One region of the Lysinibacillus capsici genome, then DNA from elsewhere that is predicted to be linked to it. Evidence: riboswitches for the same ligand, from Rfam matches in the RefSeq annotation. Region 1 holds a riboswitch; each other region holds the start of a gene.
What was found. A riboswitch is a leader RNA that binds a small molecule or an ion and turns the genes downstream of it on or off. The one in region 1 is predicted to bind lysine.
Positions count from the first base shown of each region.

Region 1 (3,290 bases):
TTGTTCTTTTTGATAGGCATCAGGACCATCTAGACGTTTTTCAACATAAAGAAGGATGCGAGATGCGGTAAATGTCATGATGAAATAAAGAACACATGCAACGAAGAATGATTCGAAATAACGGAAGTTGTTACCCGAAATTGATTTTGTTTGGAAAAATAATTCCGTTACCCCAATGACATTTAATACGGCTGTATCTTTAATATTCATGATTAATTGGTTACCTGTAGCTGGTAAAACATTACGTGCTACTTGTGGTAAGACTACATGAAGCATAATTTGGAAGTGATTCATGCCAATTGCTGATGCTGCCTCGTATTGACCATTATCAATTGATACAATACCGCCACGAACAATTTCTGCCATATAGGCCCCTGTATTGAGGGAAACGACTAAAATACCTGCTGTAATAAAGTGCATATCGATACCGAATGCGATATCTAATCCGTAGTAGACAACCATAGCTTGTACAATCATTGGTGTACCACGGAAAAATTCAACATAGCATGTTAGTATAAAATTAATGAGCTTTAAGCTATAAAATTTCACACCTTTTTTACGAACTGGAATCGTATGCATAATTCCGATGAAAAATCCGATAAATGCACCAATAATTGTACTAATACTCGAAATCAGTAACGTATAATACGCACCTCGTAAAAACATTTGCCAGTTGTTTTCAATAATTGAAAGTATCCATTCAAGACTCATGATGTTCCTCCTAACAATGTCATCTTGCTCGTTTATTTCTTTTGTGTCCTAGCTCTTTCTACCATTCTATGATTTGTCACGCTAGGACATTATCATTATGTAGAGAGGTTCTCATTTTGATAATGATGAAATGATCATGCACGGACTAATTGCTAGTCCGTGCCATGTCATTATTGTGCTGCGGGCTGTTGAGAAATAGCTTCTTCCATAATGGCTTGACGATCATCTTCTGAAATGCCTTTTAGGATTTCATTGATTTTTTCACGATTTGCGTCATCTTTACGTAAGCCTACAGCAATTGAAGTATTTGATAGGTCTGTATCAAAGCCTTCTTCAAATGCTACATATGTGAATTTATCGTTGGCTGCAGAAGCGGAAATGCCCTCTGGACGTTCAGCTACATAGCCATCAATTTTACCTGCTTCTAACGCTACACGCATTGCTGGGAAGCTCTCCATTGCTGTTTGCTTTTCTACGCCTTTAATTTGATCGATAACTGTATAGTTTGATGTATTTAATTGTGATGTAATTTTAGCACCTGAGAAGTCTTGAATCGATTTTGCGCCTTCATATTTGCTACCTTTTTTAATAACCATAACAAAATCAGAAGTATAATAGTTTTCTGTAAAATCAATTGTTTTCTTACGTTCTTCTGTTGGTGACATACCTGCAATAATTGCATCAATTTTGTTCGATTGTAGCGCTGGAACTAATCCGTCCCACTCCATTTTAACAATGACTAACTCTTTGCCTAAACCTTCAGCGATTTTCTTTGCCATTTGTACATCATAGCCACCTGCATATTCTGCATTATCCGCAATTTTCACTGCGCCATTCGCATCGTCTTGCTGTGTCCAGTTGAACGGTGGGTAGCCAGCCTCCATGCCAATTCGGAATTCACCGCCGCCTTCTTCTTTGTCAGTTCCAGCATCACTTGAACCGCCCTCTTTTTTGTCGCTTGTGCCACATGCAGCTAGCACAATTGCCGTCATGATAGAGATCATTACTAACAACCATTTTCTTTTCATGAAAAACTCCCCTTTTCTGTAAAAAAATAAGACAACTGTACTAAAAAAGACCTAAGTTTATTGAACTTAGGTCTTACCTTTTATGACAGTTGCCCAAATCCTCACTATAATTTCCATGTTTCCGAGATAGCACAACCTAGTAAATCTGGAAATCCATTTACTAGGACAGTCCTGCACTTATTCACTGCAGACCCAGTATAAAAGTACGAGCTCCTTTTATACTTCGGCGATATTTCCTTCTTCATTGCGTCTTCGCTTGCTTTTACTCAACAATGAACTAATAAATACCGCGCCTCTACCTCACTGGTAACAATTCGTGAGGTTTGTTTATTTAATTGATATTTAGATACTACTATAAAACTAATATGTTCGTCAAGACGATTTTAACATTTTTCTGACTAATGACAATATTAGGATATTGTGCGTTCTGCTTCCACTTTAAATCGTTGAACTTTTGTTGATATTTCTGAAAATTACAACAAATATTTATTATAGAGTATGTTCTCTATGTGAGAAAAGTCGCGTTTTTTCTTTCTTTGCTCCTCTAAACGATATAACATTCGTACTCATTCAAGCATAGAATCGGTCAATACTCTTTGTCATACAAAAACCCTGCTGAACATTGTTCGCAGGGTTTAATGGCATTATGAATTTAATAATAAATCTTCAGGATTTTCGATTAATTCTTTAACTGTTTTTAAGAATCCTACAGAATCTTTACCATCGATGATACGGTGATCGTATGAAAGTGCTACATACATCATTGGACGGATTTGAACTTCACCATTTACTGCAACTGGACGGTTTACAATTGAGTGCATACCTAAAATACCAGCTTGCGTACCGTTCATAATTGGTGTTGACATTAATGAACCGAATACACCACCATTTGTGATTGTGAAGGATCCACCAGCCATGTCATTTAAGCCTAATTTTTTATCACGAGCTTTTGTCGCTAAGTTAGCGATATCTTTTTCGATTTCTGCAAAGTTTTTACTATTTGCATCGCGTACAACTGGTACGACTAAACCTTCTTCAGTTGATACAGCAATACCGATATCAAAGAAGTTATTTAAATGAATTTCATTGCCAGAGATTTGAGCGTTTACGTATGGGTATTTTTTCAGTGCTGCAACAACAGCTTTAGTGAAGAATGACATGAAACCAAGTTTGATGTCGTTTGCTTTTACAAACTCTTCTTGTTTACGTTTACGAAGTGCCATGATGTTTGTCATGTCAATTTCGTTGAATGTTGTTAACATTGCTGTTGATTGTTTAACTTCTAATAAACGTTTTGCAATTGTTTGGCGACGACGGCTCATTTTTTCAATTGTTACACGGTCAGAATTAGCTGCTGGTGTAAATACTACTGGGCCACCTGAAGTTGCTACGGATGTAGGTGCTGCTGGCGTTACAGCTGGTGCTGTACCGTGAGCTGCTACATCTTGTACACGTACACGTCCTTGTGGATCTACTGGAGATACCGCTGCAAGGTCAATTCCTTTTTCACGTGCAAGACGACGTGCTGCTGGAGATGCAACTACACGCTCA
Region 1 is NZ_CP084108.1:2,374,453-2,377,742, reverse strand. It holds gene LCP48_RS11665 (amino acid ABC transporter permease) at 1-711, opposite strand, end outside; gene LCP48_RS11660 (transporter substrate-binding domain-containing protein) at 882-1,739, opposite strand; lysine riboswitch at 1,859-2,045, opposite strand; gene odhB (2-oxoglutarate dehydrogenase complex dihydrolipoyllysine-residue succinyltransferase) at 2,384-3,290, opposite strand, start outside.

Region 2 (3,290 bases), 2.0 Mb from region 1:
CATATTCATCCTTAGAAGCTCTCATTGAGCAAAAGAAGAGTAACATTGCTACAACGACAAAGAGCCATCCCGCAATATTCCAGCCACCAAATAAATCATGCAAGTAGCCAAAAAGAATAGGACCAATTGCGGCAAATAAATAACCCAAAGATTGTGCAAAGCCTGATAAATCTGCTGCTTCAAATGCAGTACGAGTACGGAGAGTGAAGAACATCATTGCTAGGGCGAATGAAGAACCACCTGCTAACCCTAGAAGAACCATCCACAGGACCCCAAGACTTGTCCATTCCATGACAACTCCAACAAAGCCTACTAAATAGAAGGATGTAAACATCAATACAAGTGGGCGTTGAGAAGTCATTTTACCTGCAATAATAGGGACTGCCAAAGCCATTGGTACTTGTGAGAATTGCATGATTGAAAACATCCAGCCAGCATTATCAGGCGCTAAACCTTGAGCAATATAAATCTCAGGTATCCACGCTGCTGTTGTATAGAATAATAAAGACTGTAAACCCATTGCCCCTGTGACAGCCCAAGTAACAGGTGATTTCCATAAAGGTGTACTGGTCTTTTTAGATGTAGTAACTGGTTCTGGGTAATTTGACTTTAGTTGAGGTATCCAAATTAAGATTGTAATTAGAACGAGTATGAGTGCAATGGAAAGCGCACCTTGCCAGCCTAACGATGAATTAGCTATCGGATAGCTAATACCAGCTCCAAGGCCAGCAGTAAAATTCATGGACATGGTGAAAAAGGCCATTAATAAACCCACATGATAGGGAAATTTCAATTTTAATAATCCTGGAATTAGTACATTTCCAAAAGAAATGGCTACGCCAATTAACACAGTACCCAATAGAAGTAATTCTGTCGTACCAAGTGAACGTAGGACAATTCCTAAGGCCAAGAGAAAAGTTGATAAAAATAATGTTAGCTCAAGCCCTAGTTTGCGTGCTACAACTGGTGCAAATGGAGATATAATAGCAAAAGCCAGCAATGGAATCGTTGTTAGAAAGCCTGCCAATACATTAGATATTCCAAGATCTTCACGGATAAAGGATATAATTGGACCAACAACAGTTAGTGGCATTCGTAATGTAGAGGCTATAAAGATAACGCCAAAGACTAAAAGTAAGGTTGTTCCTGTCCAGCTAATTTTTTTACTTGGATAACTAGTGGTATGATCATTTGTAGTCAAAATAAATCCCCCCTAATAATAACCATTCTAATTGAACTACTATAACACTTTATCACACTATTAAAAATAGTAGAAGATTCATAAAATACGGAACATTTCTTGCAGTATTGAAATGTCTATGGTCTTATGTTAGTATAATAAACATCATAAATTTAATAATTATATGCCTCATGTTTGTATTGAGGTAGAGGTCGCGATATTTATAAGTATGCTAATTGAAATGACAAGCATTGATGAGATTAGCTGAAAGGAAATATTGCCGAAGTGTGAGGGGACTTGAAAACCTCATGCTGGGGCTGTCTCCGAAAGGAACAGAACTGTCACGTTTGTACAACGTGTTGAGCTATCATGTAGGGAAAACTGAGGATTAACGTAGCCATCACAGTGTATATGTGATGGCATTTTTTTGCCTCATAAATAGGAAGGAAGCTATATCGTGAGTGAAATAAAAGTAAATCAGCTCGGACATAAAGCGCCGAAGCTGAAAAAAGAATTAAAAAGCCGTCATATTACAATGATTTCTTTAGGCGGTACAATTGGTACGGGGCTATTCTTAGCTAGTGGAGGTGCTATTGCTCAGGCAGGGCCTGGGGGAGCATTGCTTGCCTATGCTTTAATCGGTATTATGGTGTATTTTTTAATGACAAGCTTAGGGGAAATGGCTGCCTATATGCCATCATCAGGTTCATTTAGTACATATGCAACCAAATTTGTAGATCCCGCTTTGGGCTTTGCATTAGGCTGGAACTACTGGTATAACTGGGCAATCACCATTGCTGCCGAAATTGCTGCTGTGTCATTAATTATGAAATATTGGTTCCCAGAAAGCTCATCAGCACTTTGGACAGTATTATTTATTGCTGTTGTATTGACGTTTAATTTACTATCCGTAAAAAGTTATGGTGAAAGTGAATATTGGTTTGCCATGATTAAAGTAGCAACGGTTATTGTTTTTATTATCATTAGCTTACTAATGATTTTTGGTATTTTAGGTGGGCAGGCTCCTGTAGGTTTTACTAATTTCTTTGTTAGTGATGGGCCATTCCATGGTGGCTTCCTTGCTACATTTGGTATTTTCCTAGCTGCAGGATTCTCATTCCAAGGGACAGAATTACTAGGAATTACAGCTGGTGAAACAGATAATCCTGGTAAAAATATTCCGAAGGCTGTTAAATCTGTATTTTGGCGTATTCTATTGTTTTATATTTTAGCGATTGGTGCAATCGGGATGTTGATTCCATTTACAGACGAACGTTTGTTATCAGAAGATATCGCAGTATCACCGTTTACACTAGTGTTTGACCGTCTAGGTATTGCCTTTGCTGCTTCTTTAATGAATGCCATTATTTTAACGGCTATGCTGTCAGCAGGAAATTCAGGACTATATGCATCTTCTCGTATGCTATGGCAATTAGCAGTGGATGGACATGCACCTAAATTTTTTGCAAAGCTAAGTCGTAGAGGTATTCCGATTTATGCACTTATGGCAACATTAGCTGTAGGCTGTTTAGCATTTTTGGCATCCTTCTTTGGCGATGGAGTGGTATATATCTGGCTATTAAATGCTTCTGGAATGTCTGGCTTTATTGCATGGCTAGGTATTGCGTTTAGTCATTATCGTTTCCGCCGAGCGTTTGATGCACAGGGCTTGGATCCAAAGTTATTACCTTATAAAGCCAAATTATATCCGTTTGGACCACTATTTGCTTTTACAGTTTGTATGATTGTAGTCATTGGACAAAATTACACAGCCTTTACAGGCGATAAGATTGATTGGTACGGTATGCTTGTTTCGTATATTGGGATTCCATTATTTTTAGCATTATGGTTGGGCTATAAAATAAAGCACAAAACAAAAATGCTTCCACTTAAAGATTGTGATTTAAAAGTTGAAGATTAAATAATAGAGCTGTTCTGTAAACCTAAGAGTGATGGTTTATGGGGCAGTTCTTTTTTCAATACTCATAAACAAAATCTCTCTAATCAAACATCATAAATATGGTAATGTAATATACATATGGAAATTGGGTTTGATAGGAGAGGTGCATGATAGTGCAAAAGCATATTTTACTTGTAGAAGACGATGAAG
Region 2 is NZ_CP084108.1:343,612-346,901, forward strand. It holds gene LCP48_RS01725 (CynX/NimT family MFS transporter) at 1-1,201, opposite strand, end outside; lysine riboswitch at 1,379-1,555, shown strand; gene LCP48_RS01730 (amino acid permease) at 1,638-3,101, shown strand; gene LCP48_RS01735 (response regulator transcription factor) at 3,254-3,290, shown strand, end outside.
Region 2: another riboswitch for lysine. It lies ahead of LCP48_RS01730 (amino acid permease); the one in region 1 lies ahead of LCP48_RS11660 (transporter substrate-binding domain-containing protein).

Region 3 (3,290 bases), 1.0 Mb from region 1:
CATATTTAAAAATTACGAATGAAAAACATCCTCGTCTGATTACGACAAGGAAGGTAAAAAAGGATAAGGCTAAATATTTTGGCCCTTATCCGAATGCCTATGCAGCAAGTGAAACGAAAAAGCTATTGGATCGATTGTATCCGCTGCGCAAATGTGTTCAATTACCTTCCAAGGCTTGCTTGTACTATCACATGGGTCAATGCTTAGCACCTTGTGTGAAGGAAATTGATGGTCAGGTTTATCAAGAAATGATTGAGGATATGACGAAGTTTTTAAATGGTGGTGTGGAGACAGTCAAAAAAGAGCTTGAAGTTAAAATGCTAGCAGCTGCAGAAAACCTAGAATTTGAACGAGCGAAGGAATTCCGAGACCAAATTGCCCATATTGATACGGTTATGCAGAAGCAAAAAATAGTTTCAAGTGATACAACAAATCGAGATGTTTTTGGCTATGCTGTTGAAAAAGGATGGATGTGTGTTCAGGTTTTCTTTGTGCGCCAAGGAAAGCTGATTGAGCGTGATGTCTCAATTTTCCCGATCTATCAAGATGCAGAGGAAGAATTTTTAACATTTGTTGGGCGCTTTTATGAAAAGCCAGAGCATATTAAGCCAAAAGAAATTTTTATTCCACAAGCCATTGATGCAGCTATCTTAACAGAATTATTAGAAATTAAAGTGCTCACACCGAAAAGAGGTCAAAAGAAGGAATTGGTTGAATTAGCTACCAAAAATGCTGAAATTGCTGTGGCAGCTAAATTCCAGCTAATAGAGCGTCAGGAAGAACGTACGATTGGTGCTTGTGAGGCACTTGGTGAAGCAATGGGTATTAGTGCACCTTTACGAATTGAAGCTTTTGATAATAGTCATATGCATGGAACGGATGCAGTGTCTGCTATGGTTGTTTTCATTGATGGGAAGCCTGCGAAAAAGGAGTACCGAAAATATAAAACGCGTACAGCAGCCAAACATGATGATTACGGTGCAATGCAGGAGGTTATACGTCGTCGCTATATTCGTGTTTTAAAGGAAGGTCTACCATTACCAGATTTAGTCTTAATTGATGGTGGTAAGGGACAAATGGAAGTAGCCCGTGAAGTACTAGAAGATGAGCTTGGTCTTGTTATACCGATTGCTGGTTTAGCCAAAGATGATAAGCATAATACATCTCAGCTATTGTTTGGTGATCCACCAGAAGTGATTAGCTTAAAACGTACAAGTGATGGCTTTTATTTATTACAACGAATTCAAGACGAAGTCCATCGCTTTGCTATTACCTTCTTGCGTCAACAGCATGAGAAACATGCCATTCAATCTGTATTAGATCAAATTGAAGGGGTAGGACCAAAACGAAAGCAACAGCTGCTTAAACATTTCGGTTCAGTCAAAAAAATTCGAGAGGCGAGCGAGCTAGCATTACAGGAGGCTGGGATGCCCGCTAATTTAGCAAGCCAAATTTTTAGCTATTTTCAGCAACAATCATTGTCAAAGGAATAGGCATATGCTATGGTTATAAATAACATTGTTTTCAATGTTATGGAGAGCCAACTGTGTGACTAGTTTGTTTACGCTAAGGCTTAATGAATTGAATACATTCACTTTAAAGTGATGATAGAGGTGCAAGATTCAAGAGTAACACGATGGAGGATGGACAAGTCCAGAGATATTGTGTGAAAGGGGAGCTTGCCGAAGTACAGTATTGTTGTTCCTATGTTGTACTGGTTTTGCATTTAAGAAATGTAAGACTGTCGATTCTAAACGTTTCGGAGAGCTATCACACATGCGCAAGTTACGATTATTGTACATGTTATGGGCAGCTTTCACGTTATGTGGAGGCTGCCTTTTAGTTTTCTAGAAACAGTTTTACCCCCCTGTAATTTGGTAAAATACATGAACTGGAAGGGAGAACGAAAGAAATGGCTAAAATCGTGATGAAGTTTGGGGGAGCTGCATTAGCTTCTACTGAACAAATCCAAGAGGCTGCTAGGAAAGCGATTGCTGAAAAGGACAAAGGATTGGATGTAGTAGTGGTCGTTGCAGCAATGGGACACACTGCGAAAGAGATGAAATTGATGGTACACCAACTAACTGACGATGTGTCGAAAAGAGAATTAGATGCAGTGTTGTCAACTGGCTCTCAATTATCAAGTGCTTTATTTGCCATCGCCTTGCAGGAAGCAGGCTATGAGGCGGTGTCTCTAACTGGATGGCAAGCTGGTATACATACGGATGGTATGTATCGGCATGCTCGTATCGACTATATAGATATTAATCGAATGGAAGAACACTTTGCACAGGGACAAATTGTGGTTATTGCTGGAGAACAAGGGATTGACGAAGAGCACAATATCACCATGCTTGGGAAAGGTGGAGCTGAAACAGCTGCTGTTGCACTTGCCATAGCATTGGAAGCGGAGAGAGTAGATATGTATACAAATGTGGATGGTGTTTATACAGCAGATCCACGGTATGTTACAAATGCCCAAAAGCTACAAGAAATTTCCTATGATGAAATGTTGGAGTTATCGAATTTAGGGTCTCATATCATACATCCTCGTGCGGTGGAGTTAGCGAAAAAATTTCAAATGCCTGTTATTATACGCTCCAGTTTAATAGAATCAGTAGGCACTTTATTGAAGGAGGAAGTGGAAATGGAAAAAAATTTAGTCGTTCGTGGTGTTGCATTTGAATCAGATATTATTCGTTTAACAGTAGGGTATGATGCTTTTTCGAATGCTTCATTAGCAGATATATTTACGGTGCTTGCAGAGAACCGTATTAATGTTGATATTATTGTCCAAGCCATTATTGATGGGTTGAAGCCAACTGTATCGTTTTCCATTTTAAAAGAGGAATTTGCGGAAGCATTACGTGTTTTAGAGGATAGTAAATTATCACTCGGATTTAGTTTTGCCGACTTCGAAATTGGACTAGCAAAAGTTTCTATTATTGGTTCAGGCATGGCTTCCAATCCAGGCGTTGCCGCTCGTATGTTTGATCGGTTACGTCGTGAAAATATCCCTGTAAAAATGGTTAGTACTTCTGAAATAAAAGTGTCCGTTGTTGTACCACAGGATGATATGATCCAAGCAGCTAATGCTCTCCATGATGAATTTAATTTAGAGCAAGCACTTTACATATAATAATAGAAGAAACAGCATTTTATGTAATTGACCGAAATAAAAGGAAGAAAAAAGAAGGATTGTCATCCCATTCTTTAATGGGAGACAATCCTTTTTAATTATTCTGAGGGAATGGTATTCATAATACGTTCTTTAACGTCCCATTTGACTG
Region 3 is NZ_CP084108.1:3,418,656-3,421,945, reverse strand. It holds gene uvrC (excinuclease ABC subunit UvrC) at 1-1,493, shown strand, start outside; lysine riboswitch at 1,601-1,778, shown strand; gene LCP48_RS16855 (aspartate kinase) at 1,913-3,139, shown strand; gene LCP48_RS16850 (YslB family protein) at 3,238-3,290, opposite strand, start outside.
Region 3: another riboswitch for lysine. It lies ahead of LCP48_RS16855 (aspartate kinase); the one in region 1 lies ahead of LCP48_RS11660 (transporter substrate-binding domain-containing protein).